DNA from 3 places in the Streptomyces sp. NPDC033177 genome. Region 1 is predicted to be linked to each of the others. Evidence: riboswitches for the same ligand, from Rfam matches in the RefSeq annotation. Region 1 holds a riboswitch; each other region holds the start of a gene.
What was found. Region 1 has a riboswitch for cyclic di-AMP ahead of ACZ5U5_RS12625 (C40 family peptidase). Riboswitches for the same ligand answer to the same signal wherever they lie in the genome.

Region 1 (3,228 bases):
CGGCACTTGGCTCGTCGGCAGAATCAGCGCGTCATTGCGGTCGAAGAACTCCCGCATCCGGTGGAACAGTTCGCCGTGCAGCACGGTGGCCCGCTCCAGGTCGATGCCGGTGAGCGCGCGCCCCTGCCGTACGTTCCGGACGAGGCTGGGTTTGATCCGGTCCGCCGCACTCTCGACGAGCGCGCCGAGCGAGGTGGGCGAGCTCGGACGCTGCCATACGAGGCTCTCGGCTGGGGGCGGTTGAGATCACGACGAGGCGAAGCATGCCCGCGCCGCGTCCGCCCCTCACCCCACTTTACGTACGTCCTGTACATTTTTTACAGAGGCCTTGGGGAGCAGCCGACCCCGGCAGAGGAGAGACATGCCATGAACCAGCCGTTCGCCCGTTATGTCCTGCCCGAGTTCACCGAGCGCTCCAGTACGGGCCAGCGGACGCTGGACCCGTACTCGAAGCTGCTCGAGGAGCGCATCGTCTTCTTGGGGACGCCGATCGACGACACGTCGGCCAATGACGTGATGGCGCAGTTCATGCACCTCGAATACCTGGCGCCCGACCGCGACATCGCGCTCTACATCAACTCCCCCGGCGGCTCCTTCAGCGCGATGACCGCGATCTACGACACGATCCAGTTCGTCGCCTGCGACGTGGAGACGACCTGTCTGGGCCAGGCCGCGTCGTCGGCCGCCGTCCTGCTGGCCGCGGGCACTCCCGGCAAGCGGCTCGCGCTGCCCGGCGCCCGCGTGCTGATCCACCAGCCCTCGCTCGCCGAGCCGGTCCGAGGCCAGACCTCCGACCTGGCGATCCAGGCCGACGAACTCCTGCGCACGCGCGCGCAACTGGAGAAGCTGCTCGTCCGGCACACGGGACAGAGCGCGGAACGCGTCGCGGCCGACATAGAGCGGGACAAGATCTTCGACGCCGCCGAGGCGGTCGACTACGGCCTGGTGGACCGGATCATCGCGAGCCGCAAGTCCTCCCCGCTCACCCCGGATAGGCACAGCCCGGACCCGCGCACCCCGGATGCGGGGTGAGCCACCGATGCTGCCGCCCGAACTTCCCCCGCTCCCCGCGCTCACCCGCGCCGAGGGCGAGTTGATCGACCGGTACCTCGAAGTGGTCGACCTGCTGGGCCGGATCAACCCCGCCCGCGCATCGGACACCTACGGAGGACTACGCGCCGCCCAGGCCCTGGTCAGCAGCGCGACCGCCCTGCGGGACGCCCTGACGCTCATGCACCAGCGGGGTGAAACCGCCGTGCACGCACCGACGCTGGCCCGTGCGCTGCGTGTGCTCGACGGAGAGCGGCGTGCCGGGCGGGTCACCGTGCCGCCCCCGGCGGCATCCTGAGCCCCCGTCATCCGGGCCCGCGAACTCCGTTGCGTCCGGGGGTGATCTCAAACGAACCAAACGGGCTACCACATTCGGCGTAGACATACGTCCTTTTTTGAGACGCCTTCAGTTGCGTCAGATGTGTACGCGTGGGCCGGAATTCCTCGTTCCGGTGCTGGTCGAACGATCATCCGGCGCGCTCTCCGGTTCCCGAATCCGACCGTGTCCACCCGAACGGTTCAGCCGTGAGGAGCCTCACAAAACGCCGTTTCGGCTCGGTTTTCGACCCCAAGTCGGGTCAAGATCCTCTCCGACGACAAGCCCCCGCCACAGCGGCGGGGCGGTCCGGGCGGACGCCGAGTCCTGCCGCCGCCCGGATGACCGGTCGACATCGGTGCATCGGCAGGAGTGGAGGACCCAGGCATGACGGGTCGGTCCGGAAGGTCCGGACAACGATCCTTGGGGTGAAGCCGCAGTACGCGGCCGGGCAACTTTGTCAGCCCGAATCCGACAGGTCATCCTTCACAGGCGGTTGACGAAGGGTTGCGCATGACTGCGCTGAATCATGTTCCGTCGCTGCTCACCAGGGTCGGGTCCGTATCCGCCCTCACGCTCGCCGTCGTAGGCGGCACCCTCGTGGCCCCCGGGCTCACGTCGGAGGCGGAGGCCGCGACACACGGGACGAAGGCGCTCAAGATCGCCGCCTCCAAGAAAGGCTCTCCGTACCGCTACGGGGCCACGGGGCCACACCGCTTCGACTGCTCGGGCCTGACCCAGTACTCCTTCAAGCGCGCGGGCAAGAAGCTGCCACGCACCGCCGCACAGCAGTACAACAAGACCCGCCATGTCTCCGCGTCCAACCGCGTCCGCGGCGACCTGGTCTTCTTCCACTCCGGCCGGAACGTCTACCACGTCGGCATCTACGCCGGTAAGGGCCGGATCTGGCACGCCCCCAAGTCGAACACCAAGGTGCGGCTCGAGAAGATCTGGACGAAGAGCGTCTCGTACGGCAGGGTGCGCTGATCATCCGTCACCGGCCGTCGGCCGGGCGGCCCCCCGCCCGGCCCTCTGGTCGGCGCGCCCGTCAAGCGTGGGGCGTGTCGGCACGGATACTCGTGCGCCATGGCCGAAAACAACAGTGCTCCCCCCTCGGACGACCCACCGCGCAACGAGACGCGCTTCGAACGCGCCGACCGCAACTTCGCGGAGATCCTCCAGGAGCTGCGCGTCACGCAGGCCGGGGTGCAGATCCTCTTCGCCTTCCTGCTGACCCTCGCCTTCACCGAGCGCTTCACCTCGCTCGACACGGTGCAGCGCGCCACATACGTCACCACGCTGCTGCTCGCCGTGCTCGCCGCCGCGCTGTTCACCGCGCCGGCGGCCGTGCACAGGTCGCTGTTCGGCCAGCACTCCAAGCCGCTGATCGTGCGCGTGTCGTCCCGTCTGGCCGGCATCGGTCTGGTGGTCCTGGTCTTCGCGGTCTCGGGCGCCGTGCTCCTGGTCGTCGACGTGGCGGTGGGCCGGACCGGCGGAATCATCGCGAGCGCGGCCACGCTCGTGGTGTGCTCGGGCCTGTGGGGACTGCTCCCCCTTCTGGTGCGCCGTGCGCGCGACGACGAGGAATCGGACGGCCCGGACGACGTCAGGTCATCAAAGCCTCGGTGAAGCACCGGCCCGCGCCCGTTCAGCGCTCGCCGGCCGCGCCGACGACCGCAGCGCGCGCATATCCTGGGTCTGCCTTGAGCAGCCGTTTACCCCCACGCCGCCGGGAGCGACCATGTACGACCCGACGCGGCTCGCCGCACTGGTGGCGGTCTCCGAGGCCGGGTCGATCACCCGCGCCGCCGAACGCCTCGGCTACACCGTGCCCGCCCTCTCCCAGCAGCTGGCCAAGCTCG
Region 2 (3,228 bases), on a different contig from region 1:
GCCGGGTTTCCACGCCTCCGGTTTCTGTCCGTGGGGAATGCTCGGTCGGGACGGTATGGGGGGTCACGTCAGGTAGGGCACGCGGCCGCCGCCAGAAGGCCTGAGCCGGACCTGGGCCGGCAGCGCGGTCCGAGCGTGGTCGATGACGTTGCCGTTGGAGCAGTTGTCATGCCTATGGTGATGATCTTCTTCAGGAGCTGGCAAACGACGCCCGGTCCGGGTCGTCACGCTCCGCCGGGCGCCCGAGCGGACCGTCTCCCCAGCTCCCCTGCGCCCCTGCGCCCCTGCGCCCCTGTGGAAGGCTCCGTTCGCAGGCGGTTCGTAACCGGTTCGCTTTCACTCCCCCTGATGGCGTAGAGTTGCATTCAACGGCGCGGGGTGGAGCAGCTCGGTAGCTCGCTGGGCTCATAACCCAGAGGTCGCAGGTTCAAATCCTGTCCCCGCTACTAAAGACCGAAGGCCCGGATCCAGAAATGGATCCGGGCCTTCGGTGTTTCCATGACCCGGTCGGCCCACACCGGTCGCCCCCCGCCGCCCCTCCGGGAACCCTGAGTGAGTGGGGCAGCGAGGAGGAATCGGCGGGGGCGGCGGCACGCGTCCCGATGTCCGGCACGAGCGGGCACTCGTGCGGGCTCTTCCCCTGCTGCTCATCGTCCTCGGGATCGTGTACGACGTGTCGACCCCCGCCAGGTTCACCGCCGTGCCCCTGTTCACCGCGGCCCCGCTCATCGCAGCGCCCTTCTACTCGCTGCTCAGCACCGTCCTCATCGGCACCGCCTCCTGCTCCGCCGTCCTCGCCCTGCACTTCAAGTCCAGCACCACCACCGACGTGGAGGCCGTCACCGAACTGATCACGGTGGCGACCGTCGCCGTCCTCGCCGTCGTCATCAACCGCGTCGTACGTCGCAGCGACAAACAGCTCGCGTCCGCCCGCTCCATCTCCGAGGCCGCCCAGCGCGCCGTGCTGCCACAGCCGGACCCCCGCATCGGCGGCCTCGACGTCGCGGCACGGTACGAGGCCGCGGAGGCCGACGCGTTCATCGGAGGCGATCTGTACGCCGTGCAGGACACCCCGCACGGCGTCCGCGTCATCGTCGGCGACGTACGGGGCAAGGGCATGGGCGCGGTGGCGGCCGTCGCCGTGGTGATCGGGGCGTTCCGGGAGGCCGCCGAGCAGGAGTCCACGCTTGAGGCCGTGGCACAGCGCCTGGAGCGTGCCCTCGCGCGTGAGGGCACACGGCGCGACGGGCTCGACGCCTTCGAGGGGTTCACCACCGCCGTGCTCGCGGAGATCCCGCACGGCGACGGTCTGGTGCGTCTCATCAACCGCGGGCACCCGGGCCCGCTGCTCCTGCGCGGCGACGGACGGCTGTGCGTCATGTCCGCCACCGAGCCCGCACTGCCGCTCGGGATGGGTGACCTGGGCGCCTGGCCGGACCGCGCGGACGAGACGGAGTTCCCGCCGGGGGCGATGCTGCTGCTCTACACCGACGGGCTCTCCGAGGCGCGTGACGCCCGGGGCGAGTTCTACGACCCGGCGACGCGGCTCGGCGGCCGGATCTTCCCGGGGCCGGGCGGACCCGACGCACTCCTGACGACGCTCGTCGAGGAAGTGCGGCGGCACACCGGCGGCGGGGGGACCGACGACATGGCGTTGCTCGCGGTGCGGCGGCCCCTGTCACCGGCCGTGACGGAAGGACACCACTCCGCATAACAACTGACGCACTGTCAAGGAGATGTGAAGCTCCGGTGTGTGAAGAAGTGGGGTCAACTCGCCCCGTTCCGGCCCCCGGTGTCCCGATAAATGCAGGCCGTGAGCATTAACGATCAGTCGGAACAGCTTGGAATACGGGCCTGCTGTCTATTAACGTTCGATAACGCAGCGCGGTCGTCCCAGCCGTCACTCGAGTCGGCTCCGCGCGCACGCGCCTAATCCCGAAAGGGAGCCGGGGAACCACTAATTGGGGTGAATCGGGCATCTGTGCCTCCGTGCCAGATGTTCGTAGGAGACCTTCCTGCTCCGAACCCGTCAGCTAACCCGGTAGGCGAGAAGGAAGGAAAGGAGTGCGCCCCAGTGGCGTCCAACCGCCCTGCCCCCCAAGGCGTTTACGTACCGAATGACGACGATTTCGGTGGGTACGACGACAATTCCTGGGAGGAATGGAACCCCACCGAGGAGTCCATCCGTCCCGTCCGCGGCAGGCACCGCGTCCACAAGCGGGGTGGTGGCGGGCTCGCCCGCAGCTCCACGGTTCTCGGCGTAGGCGTCATCGCCGCCGTCGGCGCGGGCGGCATCGCCACCGCGCAGGACGGCAAGCCCCCGGTCTCCATCGCGATGCCGGACCTCTCGGCCGTCACGGACTCGCTGCCGGAGGCCAAGTCGCTTCCGGGCGTGGGTTCCCTGATATCCGACGGCTCGGCCGACTCGGGTTCCGCGGACAACGGCGTGACGACCGCCGCCGCACCCCTCAGCGCCGCCGGCCTCAGCACCGCCGACGCCGAGCAGGGCACCACGGACGCGGGCGAGGCACTGCGGGCCCGCATCATGGAGCAGGCGGAGAGCCAGCAGGACCAGGCGGACGACGCGGTCCAGAAGGCCGCCGAGGAAGCCGCCGTCAAGCAGGCCGCCGAACAGGCCGCCGCCAAGCAGTCCGCGGCCGAGAAGAAGATCGCCGCCGAGAAGGCCGCCGCGAAGAAGAAGGCCGAGGCCGCCGCCAAGAAGAAGGCCGAGGCGGAGCGCCTGGCCAAGCTCGCGAAGAGCTACACGCTGCCCGTCGCCTCGTACACGCTCACCGGCACCTTCGGTCAGCCCGGCTCCATGTGGTCCTCCGGCTACCACACCGGCCTGGACTTCGCGGCTCCCACGGGCACGCCCATCAAGGCCGTCCACTCCGGCACCATCAAGGAGGCCGGCTGGGCGGGGGCGTACGGCTACCGCACGGTCCTCGAACTCGACGACGGCACCGAGGTCTGGTTCTGCCACCAGTCCTCCATGAACGTCAGCGCCGGCCAGAAGGTCACCACCGGCGAGACCATCGGCCGCGTCGGTGCCACCGGCAACGTCACCGGCGCGCACCTCCACATGGAGGTTCACCCGGGCGGCGACTCCACCGGGGTCGACCCGGCGGCGTGGCTGCGCGGCAAGGGCCAGTCGATCTGAGGTAACCCCAGAACCCCGGCGGTCCTGGCGACAACCCCCCGACGTCAGGGCTGCCGGTTCGGCATGCG
Region 3 (3,228 bases), on a different contig from region 1:
GTCAAGGCGGCCGCGGCGGCCCGCCTGCGCCCCGACAACCGCGCCGTGCTCGTGTACGAGCCCGTAGCGGGCGCCGAAGCCACCGACGAGGACGAAGAGGAGGCGGCGAAGTGACCGAGGCCGCAACGATGCAGTTCCACCCGCAGCCCCAGGCGGGCGACGCACGGCCGTGGGCCTTCCCCGCGCCCGAGCGCGCCACCCTGGACAACGGCCTCACGGTGCTGCGCTGCCACCGCCCCGGCCAGCAGGTCGTCGCGGTGGAGGTCCACCTGGAGGCGCCGCTCGACGCCGAGCCCGCGGGCCTCGACGGCGTGGCCACGATCATGGCGAGGGCCTTCAACGAAGGTACGGACAAGCACTCCGCCGAGGACTTCGCCGCCGAACTCGACCGCTGCGGCGCCACCATGGACGCGCACGCCGACCACCCCGGCGTACGCGTCTCGCTCGAAGTCCCGGTGTCCCGCCTCCCGAAGGCGCTCGGTCTGCTCTCCGACGCCCTGCGCGCTCCCGCCTTCGCGGACAGCGAGATCGAGCGCCTCGTGCGCAACCGCCTGGACGAGATCCCGCACGAGGCCGCCAACCCGGGGCGCCGCGCCGCCAAGGAGCTCTCCCGGCAGCTCTTCCCGGCGACCTCGCGCATGTCGCGCCCCCGTCAGGGCACCGAGGAGACGGTCACGGCCATCGACTCGGCGGCCGTGCGCACCTTCTACGAGAAGCACGTGCGTCCCGCCACGGCGACCGCCGTCGTCGTGGGCGACCTGACCGGCGTCGACCTGGACGCCGTCCTCGCCGACACCGTCGGCGCCTGGACGGGCGGCACCGCCGAGCCGCGCCCGGTGCCCCCGGTGACCGCGGACGACACCGGGCGTGTCGTCATCGTGGACCGCCCCGGAGCCGTCCAGACGCAGCTGCTCATCGGCCGCGTGGGACCGGACCGCCACGACCGCGTCTGGCCCGCGCAGGTGCTCGGCACGTACTGCCTCGGCGGCACCCTCACCTCGCGCCTGGACCGCGTCCTGCGCGAGGAGAAGGGATACACCTACGGCGTACGGTCGTTCGCCCAGGTCCTGCGTTCCACACCGGACGGCACCGGCGCCGCGATGCTCGCCATCAGCGGCTCCGTGGACACCGAGTCCACGGGCCCGGCGCTCGACGACCTGTGGAAGGTCCTGCGCACCCTCGCGGCCGACGGCCTCACGGACGCCGAGCGCGATGTCGCCGTGCAGAACCTGGTGGGCGTCGCCCCGCTCAAGTACGAGATGGCGGCGTCCGTCGCGGCCACCCTGGCCGACCAGGTCGAGCAGCACCTGCCGGACGACTTCCAGGCCCAGCTGTACCGACAGTTGGCCGCGACCGGCACCGTGGAGGCCACTGCCGCCGTCGTGAGCGCCTTCCCGGTGGACCGCCTTGTGACGGTGCTCGTCGGTGACGCCTCGCAGATCGAGGAGCCCGTCAGGGCCCTTGGCATCGGTGAAGTGAGTGTGGCCACGGGCTGAGTGACAGTCAGGACATATCGGGACCCCAGTGGCTGAGATTAATCACTGGGGTTCTCATATGTCCGAATTAGTATGGAGGTTACGTGTCTGACCTGTGGCGTGCGCTACAAAAGCTCTGATCCGTTTGTCGTTTGAAAGACGCCCCGCTTAGCGTCATCCCGGCTGTTCGTCATGCAGTAGTCGCACCCGCGGCACCGGACAGTCATCGCCGAGTCCCCGTACGGCGCGAGCCAGGGGAGCCGGGGACCCACATGTCCCCTTGGGGTGAATCGGGAACCTTGCCGTCAGGTGAGGGACTCGTAGGAGACCTTCCTGCTCCGAACCCGTCAGCTAACCCGGTAGGCGAGAAGGAAGGAAAGGATCAGCCGCTTCATGGCGTTCACCCGTGCCACCGGGAAGCACCGTCGCCCGAGCCGCCTCACGCGTACCACCGCGAACGTGGCGGGCGTCGCCGCCCTCACCACCACCGGTGTCATCGGAGGCCTGGCCGCTCCGGCGCTCGCCGCCGACGACGCGGCGGCTCTTGAGCACACCGGCCTGACCCAGGCCATCTCCGTCGGCGACTCGCTCGCCGAGAGCATCGACGCGCAGGCCGCCGCCCAGCAGCAGGCCGCCGACGCCGCTGCCGCCGCCAAGAAGGCCGAAGAGGCCGCCAAGAAGAAGGCCGAAGAGGCGAAGCGCAAGGCCGAGGCCGAGGCGAAGGCCAAGGCCAAGAAGGAGCGCGAGGCCAAGGAGCGTGCCGCTCGCGAGGCCGAGCGCAAGCGCCTCAACAGCTACGTCTCCCCGATCTCCGGCTCGTACGTCTCCACGGGCTACCAGACCGGCGGCGCCATGTGGTCCTCCGGCAGCCACACCGGCGTCGACTTCCACGCCGCCTCCGGCACCTCGGTCCACGCGGTCGGCTCCGGCACCGTCGTCGAGGCCGGCTGGGGCGGTGCCTACGGCAACAACGTGGTCATCAAGATGAACGACGGCACGTACACCCAGTACGGCCACATGTCGTCCCTCGGTGTCACGGTCGGCCAGGCGGTCACCCCGGGCCAGCAGATAGGCCTCTCCGGCTCCACCGGCAACTCCAGCGGCCCGCACCTGCACTTCGAGGCCCGCACCGGCGCGGACTACGGCACGGACATCGACCCCGTCTCGTACCTCCGCTCGCACGGCGTCAACGTCTGATCCCAGCGGTCTGATCCAGCGGTCGACGGCGGACGCACGCAGCGCCACTGATTCACCGAAAGCCCCGGCTCGTCGAGAGCCGGGGCTTTCGCCGTTCCCGTATCTCCTTTGGCCAAAAGTATCCCTGGATTTCAGCCTGCCGTCGGAAATTCGGCCGCCCTGCAATAGAGTCGCGGAACAGGCGTCGATCGACCGCGTTTCGCGGGGATTAGTGCGGAGGTCAGTCATGCGCATTCCCGCGCACTCGGTATGCACGGCCATCCGGGACGACATCGTCTCCGGTGTCTACGAACGGGGTGGCCGCCTCACCGAGGAACTGCTCGCGCGCCGCTACGGAGTCTCCCGCGTCCCGGTGCGCGAAGCCCTGCGCACCCTTGAGGCGGAGGGCTTCGTCGTCACGCGCCGGCACGCGGGCGCGTGCGTCGCGGAGCCCACCGAGGAGGAGGCCGCCGACCTCCTGGAGATCCGCGCGCTCCTGGAGCCGCTGGGCGCGGCCCGCGCCGCCCAGCGCCGCACGGAGGCGCACCTGAAGGTCTTGCGCGGTCTCGTCAGGCTC

Region 2: another riboswitch for cyclic di-AMP. It lies ahead of ACZ5U5_RS26360 (M23 family metallopeptidase); the one in region 1 lies ahead of ACZ5U5_RS12625 (C40 family peptidase).
Region 3: another riboswitch for cyclic di-AMP. It lies ahead of ACZ5U5_RS29130 (M23 family metallopeptidase); the one in region 1 lies ahead of ACZ5U5_RS12625 (C40 family peptidase).

The regions. Positions count from the first base shown of each region.
Region 1 is NZ_JBVIPS010000003.1:330,711-333,938, reverse strand. It holds gene ACZ5U5_RS12640 (amidase family protein) at 1-84, opposite strand, end outside; gene ACZ5U5_RS12635 (ATP-dependent Clp protease proteolytic subunit) at 367-1,032, shown strand; gene ACZ5U5_RS12630 (hypothetical protein) at 1,040-1,348, shown strand; cyclic di-AMP (ydaO/yuaA leader) riboswitch at 1,713-1,876, shown strand; gene ACZ5U5_RS12625 (C40 family peptidase) at 1,880-2,353, shown strand; gene ACZ5U5_RS12620 (DUF6328 family protein) at 2,453-2,995, shown strand; gene ACZ5U5_RS12615 (LysR family transcriptional regulator) at 3,108-3,228, shown strand, end outside.
Region 2 is NZ_JBVIPS010000008.1:21,510-24,737, reverse strand. It holds tRNA gene ACZ5U5_RS26370 (tRNA-Met) at 373-446, shown strand; gene ACZ5U5_RS26365 (PP2C family protein-serine/threonine phosphatase) at 557-1,714, shown strand; cyclic di-AMP (ydaO/yuaA leader) riboswitch at 1,917-2,063, shown strand; gene ACZ5U5_RS26360 (M23 family metallopeptidase) at 2,075-3,160, shown strand.
Region 3 is NZ_JBVIPS010000009.1:117,334-120,561, forward strand. It holds gene ACZ5U5_RS29120 (M16 family metallopeptidase) at 1-114, shown strand, start outside; gene ACZ5U5_RS29125 (M16 family metallopeptidase) at 111-1,496, shown strand; cyclic di-AMP (ydaO/yuaA leader) riboswitch at 1,693-1,856, shown strand; gene ACZ5U5_RS29130 (M23 family metallopeptidase) at 1,869-2,672, shown strand; gene ACZ5U5_RS29135 (GntR family transcriptional regulator) at 2,899-3,228, shown strand, end outside.